DNA from 2 places in the Clostridium aquiflavi genome. Region 2 is predicted to be linked to the other one. Evidence: riboswitches for the same ligand, from Rfam matches in the RefSeq annotation. Region 2 holds a riboswitch; the other holds the start of a gene.
The links. Region 2 has a riboswitch for FMN ahead of ribD (bifunctional diaminohydroxyphosphoribosylaminopyrimidine deaminase/5-amino-6-(5-phosphoribosylamino)uracil reductase RibD). Riboswitches for the same ligand answer to the same signal wherever they lie in the genome.
Positions count from the first base shown of each region.

Region 1 (7,196 bases), on a different contig from region 2:
ATCTTCTTTTTGATTATTTTCAGTATTAGCTAATAACGGATTCGCAAATACTCCCATACCTATAGAAAATGTAAGAGTTATTACAATCATAATAAAGGTAATCTTTTTCAAATCGATCTCCTCCGAAAATATATATAAATTATTTCCAAATAAAACTCTAGTAATATTATATCAACTAAATATGTTAAATGTATATATTTTTATTATAAAATTTATTTAAATTTAATTTATTATGTATATTTTTGTATACTTTTTTAACTTATATTAATTAATTTGCCCTATTATTCTAACTTTAAATATAATATTATTATAGATTAATTTTTATAAGTAAAATTATAAGCTTTGATTTTATAATTGAAATTAGATAAAATAAAAAGATGGCAATAATTTTTAATATAAAAGCAAATTAAGTTTAAATGCTAGTGAAAGGAGTTCTTTTTATGGAATTTAATGTTTATAGCATAAATGAAACTACTAACTTAGGTATAGAAATAGGAAAATTACTTAATTCAGGAGATATAATTTGTCTAACAGGAGATTTAGGTACTGGTAAAACTCATATAACTAAAGGCATTGCTCTTGGTTTAGATATAAAAGATGATATTACAAGCCCTACATTTACAATTGTAAATGAATATGATGACGGAAGATTAAAATTAAATCATTTTGATGTATATAGAGTAAATGATCCTGATGAAATATATGCAATTGGATTTGATGATTATATTTTTTCTGATAGTGTGTCTATCATAGAATGGGCAAATTATATTGAAGATATTCTTCCTGATGAGTTTCTTCATATAAATATAGAAAAAGATTTAGAAAAAGGTGATAATTATAGAAAGATAACATTAACACCTTACGGCAAAAAATATGAATATATAAAGGAGTTAAAAATATGATTATACTAAGTATAGATTCATCTTCAAAAGTTGCAACTGCTGCTTTACTTCAAGATGATAAATTACTAGGAGAAATAACTTTAAACAATAAAAAAGAGCACTCTACTATATTAATGACTTTAGTAGAAAATTTATTAGAAAACTGTAATTTAGATATTGATTCTATAGATGGCTTTGTAGTATCTAAAGGTCCTGGTTCTTTTACAGGTTTAAGAATTGGAATGGCTACAATTAAAGGATTAAGCTTTGGAGGAAATAAACCTTATGTAAGTATTTCTAGTCTTGATGCACTTGCATATAGTATTGCTCCATTTAACGGTATAATCTGTCCTGTAATGGATGCATTAAGAAACAATGTTTATACTGCCTTATATAAATCTTGTAACGGAAAGTTAGAACAAATAATGGATTACTCTGCTCTTGATATAAATGAGCTAGTTGATATGCTTAATGAAAAAGGAGAAAATGTTATGTTCATTGGTGATGGACTTAATAATACAAAGGAATACCTATTAGAAAATTGTAATAATTGTTTCTTTCCACCAAATCATCTTAATTTAGTTAGAGCTTCTTCATTGGGTGAATTAGGACTACTAAAACTAAAAAATGGTGAATATGATGATTCTAACTCTGCTCCATTTTATTTAAAAAAACCTCAAGCTGAGAGGGAATATGAAAAAAGGATGAAATTAAAAAGTGAAACTAACAACTAGTTTAATGACTGAAACTGATATTGATGATGTTTTAGAAATTAGCTTATTAAGTTTCCCTACATCTTGGAGTAAAGAATCATATATTCAAGAATTAGCAAATCCTCTTGCTAATTATATAGTTGCGAAATGTGATGATAAAGTTATAGGTTTTATAGGCGCTTGGATAATAATAGATGAAGCCCATATCACAAATATAGCTGTACATCCTAATTTTAGAAGAAAAAATGTTGCTTCTGCTTTATTAGGTGAATTAGTTAAATTAACTAAAAGTGCTAATTGTAATGCTTATACTTTAGAAGTAAGAGCTAGCAATATTCCTGCTCAAGAATTATACAAAAAATATGGATTTGTAGAGCAAGGAGTGAGGAAAAATTATTATCAAGATAATAAAGAAGATGCAATAATTATGTGGCGTATAGATGAAAAAAATAATTCGTAAGCTAATTTAGCCTACGAATTATTTTTATATATTTAATCATTCAGTTATAGTCTTTGAGTTTTTTTCTGGACTTCCAAAGTTAGGTTCTGCCTTAAATATAGATACAGACACCTTTTTATATAAAACATATGTTAATGTACATACCAATATAGCTTTTATTCCATTAAAAGGTACTAAACCCACAGTAACATATCTTAATAATTCTGCACTGCTCATTTGCATACCATATGCTGGTAAAAGCAAATATACATTTGAGATAATTCCTATAATTTCGATACAAACTCCACCTAAAATCATTCCTAAAATAGCTGATTCTTTAGATTTATTTCTTTTATAAAGAATTCCTGCTGGTAATATTAAAGATACTCCAACTAAAAAGTTAGCAAATTCTCCAACAAATCCACTTTGACTTCCTTTAATTAAAAGAATCAATATGTTTTTAATTAATTCTATAGTTACACCTGCCAATGGTCCAAATCCAAATGCTCCTAATAATGCTGGCACATCACTTAAATCAATTTTAAGCCATGGAAATACTGGATAAGGAATTTCAAGGTACATAAGTATAAGTGCTAATGCTGATAATAATGAAATTTTAATTGTTTTGTTTGTGTTTTTGTTCATTTTTACGCCTCCCAAAAGATTATCTCCCTGGTGTAGCTTATTAAGTCTTAAGATAACGTTTTACTACTCTTTGTAAGATTAAATTACAAATTAAGTTGTTCTTAAATTTAATATTTTTATTCTTTAGATTTTATGTTTTCTTAAAGCACATTTTTATATAAATTGTATGCTAAAAATTACATTTCATAACTCTCTAAAAAACAAAAAAACTGATGCATAAATACATCAGGGCATATACTAAATTATTAAGAATAAAACTATCTTAATTCCTAATAGGTTACCTTCTTTCATCCAGACTATACTGTTGGCTTCGGAGTTACACCGAATCTGCTATAAATTTAGCTCGCGGGCTTTACCGCCAGTAGGGATTTACACCCTGCCCTGAAGATATAAGTATTAAATTATTTTTTACTATACATTCATTATATATTCTTAAAATAATTTTTACAACACATTTTTAAACAGTATATATATTATTTACTTTTTTAAAATTTTTTATGATATGTATATACTTTAAATATATGTTGATATATGCACTAGGCAAATTAACATTGTTCCTAAATTCAATTACTAAATCAACTTTGCTTATGCATATATCAACACTTTACTTAAACAGATGTAATATTAATTATGCTAATTCTGGAGAAAACATACTGTTATTATTTTTTATTGTATCTACTGATTCTGTAACATCATTTTTACAGCTTTCATAATTTTCTTTAACAGTATTACTTACTTCTTCAATTCCATTGAAAACAGTATTTTTAACTTCAGTTGTAGTACTCTTTAAAGTATTAAATACATTAATACTTCCGTCTTTAATTTCACTTGCTACAAACTTTACATTTGATATAACATCTTTACTAGTAGAAATTATTGTATTAGGAATATCTTTTGCAATATCCAATGAGTCCTTTAATTTGTTAAGATTATTCACTACTTCACCATAACTCTTAGACATGTCTTCATACCCTTTAACTAGAGTATTTTTAATTCTACCAATAGGCTCTTTTATTGAATCGACTCCATTTTTTACAATGTTAAAAGTTGCTACTGTCTTTTTTATTATATTATCATTAGGATTACTTGTCGCCATTTTAACTCCTACTACAGTGCTTCCAATCTTACCTGATACTTCTAATACATCAGAAGATACAGATACTAATGTCTTACTTCCAACACTAATCATATCAGTAACAGCATTTTTTACATTTAAAGCAGCTTCTTTCAATTCCGATGCTGTAGTTGTTACTTGTTTTACCGTACTAGCTATTTGTGATGATGTTTTATTTATAGTATTTGTTACTGATTTAGAAACGTTCATTATAGTCTTATTGATTGCATTTGAAGCATCTATTACACTTTTAGAAACTGAATTCACAGTATTTTTAACGCTTTCACTTACAGATATAATTGTTTTATTTACATTATCAACTACTGATGTTACTGCCTTTTTTACCGCATTTGCAGTAGATGTTAATCCTTCAAAAAAGTTTCCAAGTGAACTTTTAGTTGTATTTTTTACTTTAGACACTTCATTTTCTGTAGAAGCATCTTTTAAAATTGATGCTTTGTATTCATCAATGTTCATATTATTTTCATTGCTAGATATAGTTTTTTTACTTTGAACTTTACTATTTTTTTGATTTATATTATTTATGTTTTCATTAAAATTTGTGTTAATATTGATAGCTTTTATCATATTTAATCACTTCACTTTCAGTATTTAGTAATTCATTTTTCCTTGAGCCGTATAAGAAGTGTTTTCTAACAATTTGATTTGATCTTCTAAAACAAATTCTCCATCAATAAATAATTTAATTGTCCAAATTCCACAGTTATTTTTATGACTATCATTTAATTCCATCCAAAACCACATTAATATTGGATCTTTTTCATTATCTTTTGTAGCAAATAAATTATTTTCTACTACTTGAAACAATTCTCCCTTCGGGGTAAACCATGCTGTTGTAATGCTATGCAATCCTGTTACATTAGTGAAACCCAATCTTGTAACAACTTTTTTATCTAATAATACATTAAAATTCTTTTTATTTGCTGATTTTTGTTCTTCATTGATATTGCAAGTCACATTATACGAATCAACATGAACAGTATATTGATTATTGTTATACATTCTTTGATTTTTATCATTTATTATAACTACAGACCAAAGCTCCTCATTATCATCTGGTAAATATATATTTGCTGATGAATCATTAAGTTTTAATTCATTATTTATAAGAAATTTGTAATAATGCTCTCCTTCTAAAAGATCACATTTTAAAACCCATTTGCTTCCTTCTCTTACCATATTCCCTTTTGTATGATCAAAATTATTAAAGCTTCCTATAACAGCCACACTATTAACTTCTAAATTCCCTTTTCCTTCGTACTCAAAAATTATCTCCATAACTACCTCCTTTACTAATATTTTCGTTATTATTTTGTGAATATTTACTATTTTCATTTATAAAACAAGAAAATTATGGAATTTAAAAATATATTAAGTAATTTTTAATATTCCATAACTTCTCATATCTTAAAATTAGTATACTGATTAACTAATAGTAATTTTTATTTTTTATCTGAATTTATCTTTGTTAATTTAATGGCTTTTTCATTATAAACTAAAAAAATTCCTGAACAAACTAGTATTAAAGATATTAAAATTTTAATATCAAATATATTTTCTTTAAGAAATATAGCTGATAGTAATGTTCCAAATATAGGTACTAAGAAATTAAAAACTGATATTACTCCAACCTTATTAAATTTTAATAATTGAGTCCAAACAGCAAAAGCTATTGATGATAATAATGCCATATATATTAAAAGCAATGTTGAATTTAATGTAAATCCTTTTAAAGATCCACCAAATAAGAACCCTAATATGCTTAATAGAATTCCACCTATAAGTAATTGATATCCAGTAACTATTGATGCATCTTTATTTTGAGTAATTTTTTTACCATATATTGCTGATGCAGCAAAGATTATTGCTGCTATCATAAGAGAACCTTCTCCTCTCATAGAAAATGCTTGTCCTGTAATTGCTTTACCATTTAAATTAACAATAATTACACCAACAAATCCTATAATACATCCTATAACTTTATTAAAATTTAATTTATCGTTTTTGTATATTATATGAGCTAATATTATACTTGCAAATGTCCCTGTTCCATTTATTATAGATCCTCTTACTCCTGTTGTATAAGATAATCCAATATAAAAAAATATGTATTGAAGAGCTGTTTGAGTAGAACCTAATAAAGTCATTTCTCCAAATTCTCTTAATGAATAATTAAATATATTTTTTTTATTAATTACTTCTAGCAATAATACCAGAATACCTGCAATAGCAAATCTATACCCTGCAAATATTAATTTTGAACATATATCATTTGATCCTATATTAAATAACTGGTAACCAACCTTTATGGCTGGATATGCACTTCCCCATAAAATGCAGCATATAATTGCTAATATAACTATATTTTTTCTATTAGTATAAATTTTTTTCTTATCCATGCGTAACTCCCCCAATTTAAGTTATATTGTGAACAAATAATTAATTATAAAAGACTGTTTCGTAAATAATATTTCTCTAAAATTATTTTGAAACAGTCTTTTTATTAGCTTATCTATTATAAACTTTTTATAATATTAATACTATTTTAAAATAGTTTAATTCTTTATTTTAAGCATTCAATTTTTCTTCTACATCTTTCATGCTTAAAGAAATTCTCTTTCTTTTTGGATCCACTTCTAAAATACTAACCTTTACTATGTCTCCAACCTTTACTATATCTAATGGATGTTTTACAAACCTATTTGCCATTTGACTTTTATGAACCAAACCATCTTGATGAACTCCTATATCAACAAAAGCTCCAAAATCAGATACGTTCCTTACTGTTCCATTTAAAACCATTCCTGGCTTTAAATCTTTAAGTTCTATTATTCCAGTTTTTAATATAGGCGTTGGCATTTCATCTCTAGGGTCTCTACCAGGCTTCTTTAATTCCTTTATTATATCTTTTAATGTAAGTTCTCCAATATCTAAGTCATTACTTAATTTACTTATTCCATTTAGTTCTGCTCTCTTATCTATATCATCTAAATTATTATTTTTTAAATCATCTTTATTATATCCTAATATTTCAATTAACTTCTTTGCAACATTATATGACTCTGGATGCACAGACGTATTATCAAGGTATTCTTTACTTTCAGAAACTCTTAAAAATCCTGCACATTGCTCATATGCCTTCTGACCTAACCTCTTTACTTTTAGTAATTCTTTTCTTGATTTAAATTGTCCTAGTTCTTCTCTATAGGCTACAATGTTTTGTGCAATAGTAGAATTTATTCCTGATATATATGTTAATAAAGATGGTGTTGCTATATTTAAATCCACGCCAACAGTATTAACAGAATCTTCAACCACACCAGCTAATGATTGTTCTAATTTTTTAGGAGTAACATCATGTTGATATTGACCTACACCTATAG
Region 1 is NZ_JAVJAN010000003.1:13,438-20,633, reverse strand. Features, by position in the region: gene RGC78_RS01330 (metal ABC transporter substrate-binding protein) at 1-111, opposite strand, end outside; gene tsaE (tRNA (adenosine(37)-N6)-threonylcarbamoyltransferase complex ATPase subunit type 1 TsaE) at 441-902, shown strand; gene tsaB (tRNA (adenosine(37)-N6)-threonylcarbamoyltransferase complex dimerization subunit type 1 TsaB) at 899-1,615, shown strand; gene rimI (ribosomal protein S18-alanine N-acetyltransferase) at 1,599-2,054, shown strand; gene RGC78_RS01310 (ECF transporter S component) at 2,091-2,678, opposite strand; FMN riboswitch at 2,954-3,071, opposite strand; gene RGC78_RS01305 (hypothetical protein) at 3,307-4,380, opposite strand; gene RGC78_RS01300 (early set domain-containing protein) at 4,405-5,091, opposite strand; gene RGC78_RS01295 (DMT family transporter) at 5,256-6,212, opposite strand; gene RGC78_RS01290 (Tex family protein) at 6,382-7,196, opposite strand, start outside.
Region 1: it holds a riboswitch for FMN, as region 2 does, so the genes downstream of both, RGC78_RS01310 (ECF transporter S component) here and ribD (bifunctional diaminohydroxyphosphoribosylaminopyrimidine deaminase/5-amino-6-(5-phosphoribosylamino)uracil reductase RibD) in region 2, are expected to answer to the same signal.

Region 2 (7,196 bases):
CCCCTTAAAACGCATTTTATTATTAAAAACCATTTTCTCTTAAAAACTCCATGGTTACATTGCTTTCATTTTTTATTTCTTCATCCTTGTTATTTACTAATTTTTCAATATATTTTCCAACCACATCACATTCTAAATTTACAACTGACTGAACTTTTTTCTCATATAAAATTGTATTTTCTAAAGTATGCGGTATAACAGATACTTTAAACTTTTCATCATCAACATATGCAACTGTTAGACTTATGCCATCAATGGCTATTGAACCTTTGTATATAATATATTTCAAAATCTCTTTTGATGCAGATATAGTAACCCATGTACCATCGACCTTTTTTTCTATATCGGTTATTTTACCTACTCCATCTATATGACCACTTACTATATGTCCACCAAATCTATCTTCTAATTTCATTGCTCTTTCAAGATTAATTTTATTTCCTGATTTCAAACTTCCCAGTGAACTTTTTTCTAAGGTTTCTCCCATTACATTAGCTTTAAATGAAGATTTAGTCATTTCCAAAACTGTTAAACATACACCATTTGATGCAATACTATCTCCTATTTTAGTATTTTCCAGTACCTTATTGGCTCTTATTTCTATTACTCCAAAGCCTCCCCCTAATGTAAGTTTCTCTAAACTACCTACTTCTTCAACAATTCCAGTAAACAATTAATCACATCCTTTTACTTCAATTTATTTATATATCCTTCTATAACTATCTCCTCTGATAATTTTTCATAAGTTAAATCTCTAAGTTTTACAGCATCACTTAATTTAGAAAATCCCTGTCCACCTATACTACTTTTACTTGTTTCACCACCTAATATTTTAGGTGCTATATAAAATCTTACCTTATCAACTATATTTTCTTCTAATGCAGAAAAGTTTAATGTTCCTCCACCTTCAATTAATATAGAATCTATTTTTAAATTACCTAAATATATCATCAATTCTTTTAAATCAACTTTTTTATTTTTATCAATTATTTCTATTACTCTTGCACCTTTATTAACTAATTTTTGTTTTTTTAATTTGTCAGCATATTTAGTTGTTGCTACTATGGTTAATCTATCAGAGTTATTTACTATCTTTGAATCTAATGGAATTCTTAAGGTGCTATCAACAATAATTCTTATTGGATTTCTCCCATTTTCTATTCTGCATGTAAGTTCTGGATTATCCTTAATAACAGTATTTACCCCTACCATAATAGCTGACAATTTATTTCTTAATAAATGCCCATCTCTCCTTGCTTCTTTTGATGTAATCCACTTTGACTCTCCTATAGCTGTAGCTATTTTCCCATCTAATGATATTGCACTTTTTAAAATAACAAATGGTAAATTTGATGTTATATATTTAATAAATGATTCATTTAATTTTTTACATTTCTCTTCTTCTATACCAACTATAACTTCTATATCATTCTCTTTTAGTTTTTTTACACTTTTTCCTGATACCATTGGATTTGGATCCAACATTCCTATTACTACTTTTTTTATTTTTTTCTCTATTATTAAATTTACACATGGAGGAGTTTTTCCATAATGTGCACATGGCTCTAATGTTATGTATATCGTACTTCCTTCTAATAACTTAGTAGCGTTGTTAATGGCATTTACTTCTGCATGTGGTCCTCCATACTGCTCATGATATCCTATTCCAATTATCTCATCGTCCTTTACAATTACTGCACCCACTAAAGGGTTTGGATTAACCTTTCCTATTCCTTTTTTAGCCAATTCTAATGCTAACCCCATATACTTCTCATTCACTAAATTCACCTTCTTCTTAATATAAAAATCATAGCAACCACTTATAGGCATGAGTTATTTATTTTCATTTGCCTAAATTAATTATGATTTGAATTTTTATGAAATTTTCCTTTTTTACAATGTTCTAAAGAAAAAAATCCCTGAAGTGTAATACTTCAGGGATTAATAATAATCTTATTTATAATGAATTATGATTTTAACGTATCAAAATAAAGATATATGATTTTAATATTATTTAGATATAATTAAAAATCATATTTTATCTTATAAATTAAAAAACCCTGAACTAAAATATAAGTTCAGGGTAAAAATCAATTTAAATAATACGAATTAAAACCTAATAATCATTAGATCAAATAAGTAATTTCTTCTTCCATCCAGACTTTACTGTCGGCTTCGGAATTTAACCGAATCTGCTATTTCTAGCTCGCGGGCTTTACCGCCGGTAGGGAATTTCACCCTGCCCTGAAGATTAATATTTAATTTATATTTTTATATTATCATATTCTTCTAATTATGTAAAGGTCAACACGTAATCTTTTTTCATATTTTACAATAATCTATTAATTTGATTTTTGAATTTTAAAATTTACATTCATTTCCTTTATCCAGTTAATAGTTTCTTTAGATTCATTCCATGCTTCTAAACTATATTTTATATAATGCATAGCTTCTGCATCACTTCCGAATCTAGATATTCTAGGTAATACTTTAGGAATTTTCTTTTGTTTCAATATATATGGTATTACAAATGAATTTTTCTTGTATGCTTTTCTTATAGCATCTTCTGCTTCTTTTATTTTTCCTGTTTTATAACGTAATAAAGCCTTATTATATGATACTGCTGCTAAATAATCATTATCATATTTTTTAAATAACTTTTCTGCATCATCATATCTTTTTTCAATTAATAACCAACTAGACAATATTCCTCTTACCATTAAGTTGTCTTTTTCATTAAATTCTAATATTTCAAATGCATTATCTATAGCATCATTTTTTTTACCCATTTTCCATAATTGAATAGCCAAAGTATATTTAGCTCCAAAAAATGGTTGAGCTTCTTTTTTATTAAAACATTCTTTAGATGCAGTTTTTAAACTGTCAATGCCCAATATGTATTTACCTGAATCAACTGATTTTTCTAATAACTCTTTCTTATCATTATCAGTTAAACTTACATCTTTAGATAAAATTATATATGCATCTGAGCAATACTCACAAACACTTAAAGCCTCTTTTGCAAGTTTTACCTTCTTATTAAAATTCTTTTCAGACCATGCTTTTCTCATTATTTTTTGAGCTTTTATAAATTCTTCAGTAATTCTAATATTTTCTTCTTTCTCAGCTTCTACTTCTTTTTTATCATTTAAAGAATCGCTCTTATCATTAGAATTTACTATCCATATTTCATCATCTTTTGATATATTTAATAAGTTTCTTATTTCTTTTGATTTCATAGAGCCCGTACTATTACTTACTCCAAATTCTTTATATAAATCAAGAGCTTTAATATATGGCTCCTCTTTAACATCAAATAAATTATTTACTGTTCCAATTGCATGAACAACTCCTGCTGCCCATGAAGAGCTTTTCCCTTTTTTCAATGAATCTTCATGGCTCATTCCTAAGTCATGTAACGCTTTTATACAAACTTTTTCATATTGTTCATTAAGATATTGATTTGAAAAGACTTTTATCTTTCCAAGAATTTCTTCATATTTTTCAACTATTGAGTTAGGTAAATTTTGCATTATTTCTATAACTCCTTTTTTTAAATCTCTCATAAGGTTTCATTATTCACTAATATAATTAAAATATCTTATAATTAAAATATTATTCTTTATTTTTTAATACCTTTATATTATATATTTTAATTATATTATCAGCAAGTGTTATACGTAATAGAACCACTTAATTATATCACATTATATGAGAATATATATTTTAATACTTTTTAGCAATATATATAAACTTTGTTCATATATATCTGTAAACGTATTTTTATAAATTAATTATAATTTATAAAAAACTACTTTCTTTAGGCGGTGATATATTGTTATCAATAGATTTATATTATTTTCATAAAATTTTATCTACTACATATGATAAATTCAATTTAATTCAAAAAGAAAAATGTAATGTAAACGACAATATTTTTGAAGATTTATATTTAAAAAAATGCTTTAATTCTTTATGGCTAAAAAAATTGAACTTACAAATAAACAATATAAAAACTAAATATAAATTTAACATACTTGAAAAAAATCACAATTTACTCAAAATAAAATTTAACTACCTACAATCCTTCACTTTAAATAATTCACCCAAAGGTATAATATCATATTCATTAGATGAATATATACTTATATCAAATAAAAGTAATCACAAATTAAAAATAATGTTTTTAGTTAATAAAGAGGAAGATCCTAATTTATATGAAGATATACTAAAAAAAGATTTACTACAAATAATGAATATTATTTCATCTAATAAAATAGGTATTTGGAGTTCTAAAATAAAGGTTTTAGATCGTCTATATAAAAAATATCTTGAAAGTAATAATTGTTACAGAACACCTTATACTTCTGATAGAAGTTTTTCTTATGATCCATTAAAAGCTTGTGAATACGCCGAAAAATTTGCTTTGACTCCTAATAAAGATTATACATCCTTTGATGGTATAGGTGGAGATTGTACAAATTTTATTTCTCAATCAATTCATTTTGGTGGGTTAAAGACTTCAAATTCATGGAAACCCTATAGTAATGCTTGGGTTAGAGTTGAAGAGCTACATTCATATATTATAAAAAATAAACTTGGATTTGAAATTAATAAAAATTCTCCTTTAAAGAAGGGTACTATAATACAATTTTATACACCTAAAATAGGTCGATTCTTCCACTCAGGTTTAATAACTCATATTCTTCCAGATGGAGATTACTTATACTGCTGTCATAGCTATAACAAATTAAACTATCCTTTAAGTTTAACCTACCCTATATTATATCCTAGAATAAGAAACTTAGAAATATATTAAAATTTGTTCTTAATTTTGCACTTTGTTTTAAGTATAACTTTATGTATGTACTAGGTTAAATAGACTTCTCAATAATATAGGATACCTTAGAATGATTCAAACTAAGATATCCTATATATTTAAATTATTTAAACTGTTATTTCACTCTTAATTTTTAAAGCTTTTTCATTACTTTCTATAATAGGATTTACATATTCATCAATAAATTCTACTACTTGACTTGGTGCTCTACCAACAAATTTTTTAGCATCTATTATTGATAATATTTCATCCTTAGTAAGTCCAAAAGAATTATCATTTATTATTCTTTCTATTAAATCATTATCTAATCCTTCACCTTTAACTCTTTGAGCTGCTGCCATAGAATGAACTCGTATTTTTTCATGTAATTCTTGTCTATCTTTTCCTCTTTTTACTGCTTCCATCATTATATTTTCAGTAGCCATAAATGGCAGTTCACTAGCTACATGTGATGCTATGACTTTATCATATACTACCATGTTTTCAGCTATGTTCATATAAAGATTTAATACTCCATCTAAAGCCAAGAATCCTTCTGCAACTGATAATCTCTTATTAGCTGAATCATCTAACGTTCTTTCAAACCATTGAGTTCCTGCTGTTATTGCTGGATTTAAAGCATCTACTATTACGTATCTAGCTAGTGCACTAATTCTTTCACTTCTCATAGGATTTCTCTTATAAGCCATTGCTGATGATCCTATTTGATTTTTTTCAAAAGGTTCTTCCATCTCTTTCATACTTTGAAGTAATCTTAAGTCATTACTAAATTTATAAGCACTTTGTGCAATTTCTGATAATGTATTTAAAACTATTGAATCAAGTTTTCTTGGATAAGTTTGACCTGTAACGCCAAAACTCTTATCAAATCCCATTTTTTCTGCTATCATTTTATCTAATTTTTTAACTTTTTCTTCATCACCATCAAATAATTCCATAAAACTAGCTTGAGTTCCAGTTGTTCCTTTTACTCCTCTTAGTTTTAAACTATGTATTACAAAATCTATATTTTCAATGTCCATAACTAAATCTTGCATCCATAAAGTCGCTCTTTTTCCTACTGTAGTTAATTGAGCTGGTTGATAATGTGTAAATCCTAATGTAGGTAAATCTTTATATTCAATGGCAAAATTCTTTAAGTGATTTAATACTGTTACTATCTTATCTTTTATTAATAAAAGTGCATCTCTCATTATTATTACATCTGTGTTATCGCCTACGTAACAAGAAGTAGCTCCAAGATGAATTATACCCTTAGCAGCTGGACATTGTAACCCATATGCGTACACATGACTCATTACATCGTGTCTTACTTCTTTTTCTTTTTTTATAGCTTCTTCATAATTTATATTATTAATATTTGATTTTAATTCATTTACTTGTTCCTCTGTTATATTTAAGCCTAGTTCTCTTTCACCTTCAGCAAGAGCTACCCATAGCTTTCTCCAAGTTGTAAATTTCATATCATCTGAAAAAATAAAACTCATTTCTTTAGATGCATATCTTGAATTTAATGGTGTGCTATATAAATTTCTCATACAAAAACCTCCACACGAATATATTTTATTTTTTTTATTTCAACATTCGTATTATAACATATTTTTTATATTTTCATAGTATTTTATTGAAAAATTTACTTAATGTTATTATTTTTTATTTTAAATCATATATATAAACATAATGTATTCTAAAGTTAGGAGTGAATAAAATGTATAAATTAAATATATTCGATAAAATTTCTTTTATTTTAGTTATTCTAGGTGCCTTTAATTGGGGATTAATAGGTTTACTAAATATTAATTTAGTAACTATATTTTCTTTTGGAATACCTATAATTCAAAGAATAATATATATAATAATTTTTTTATCATCATTAAATTTACTGTCATTGCTATTTAAATGCAATAATAATTTAAATAAAAAAATTAATTAAAATACCTATTATAATATTTTCCCAATAAGTAAATAATATTATTCTTCTATTTGCTTATGGGGAAAATTATATTTTAATTAGAATATTATACATAACAAAAGAGATGTCTCCTAAATTTATATACTTTTTAGGGACATCTCTTTTTAATAAATATTAATCGTCTAAAGATTGAACTAAACTTACTAATTCTTCAACTGCTAGAGCTTCATCATCTCCAGATGCTGAAATTTTTATTGCAGCATCTTTAGTTACAGCTAAAGATAAAACTCCTATTAAGCTCTTAACGTTTGCTTTCTTACCATTGTATTCTATGCTAACGTCTGACTTAAATCCTGAAGCTTTCTTAACTAATAATGTTGCTGGTCTAGCATGAAGACCTGATGAACTTTTTACTATAACTTCTTTTGATACCATTATATCCAC
Region 2 is NZ_JAVJAN010000011.1:118-7,313, forward strand. Features, by position in the region: gene RGC78_RS05200 (riboflavin synthase) at 23-673, opposite strand; gene ribD (bifunctional diaminohydroxyphosphoribosylaminopyrimidine deaminase/5-amino-6-(5-phosphoribosylamino)uracil reductase RibD) at 688-1,779, opposite strand; FMN riboswitch at 2,141-2,256, opposite strand; gene RGC78_RS05210 (DUF6398 domain-containing protein) at 2,343-3,533, opposite strand; gene RGC78_RS05215 (amidase domain-containing protein) at 3,836-4,819, shown strand; gene purB (adenylosuccinate lyase) at 4,948-6,378, opposite strand; gene RGC78_RS05225 (DUF378 domain-containing protein) at 6,549-6,773, shown strand; gene RGC78_RS05230 (HPr family phosphocarrier protein) at 6,927-7,187, opposite strand.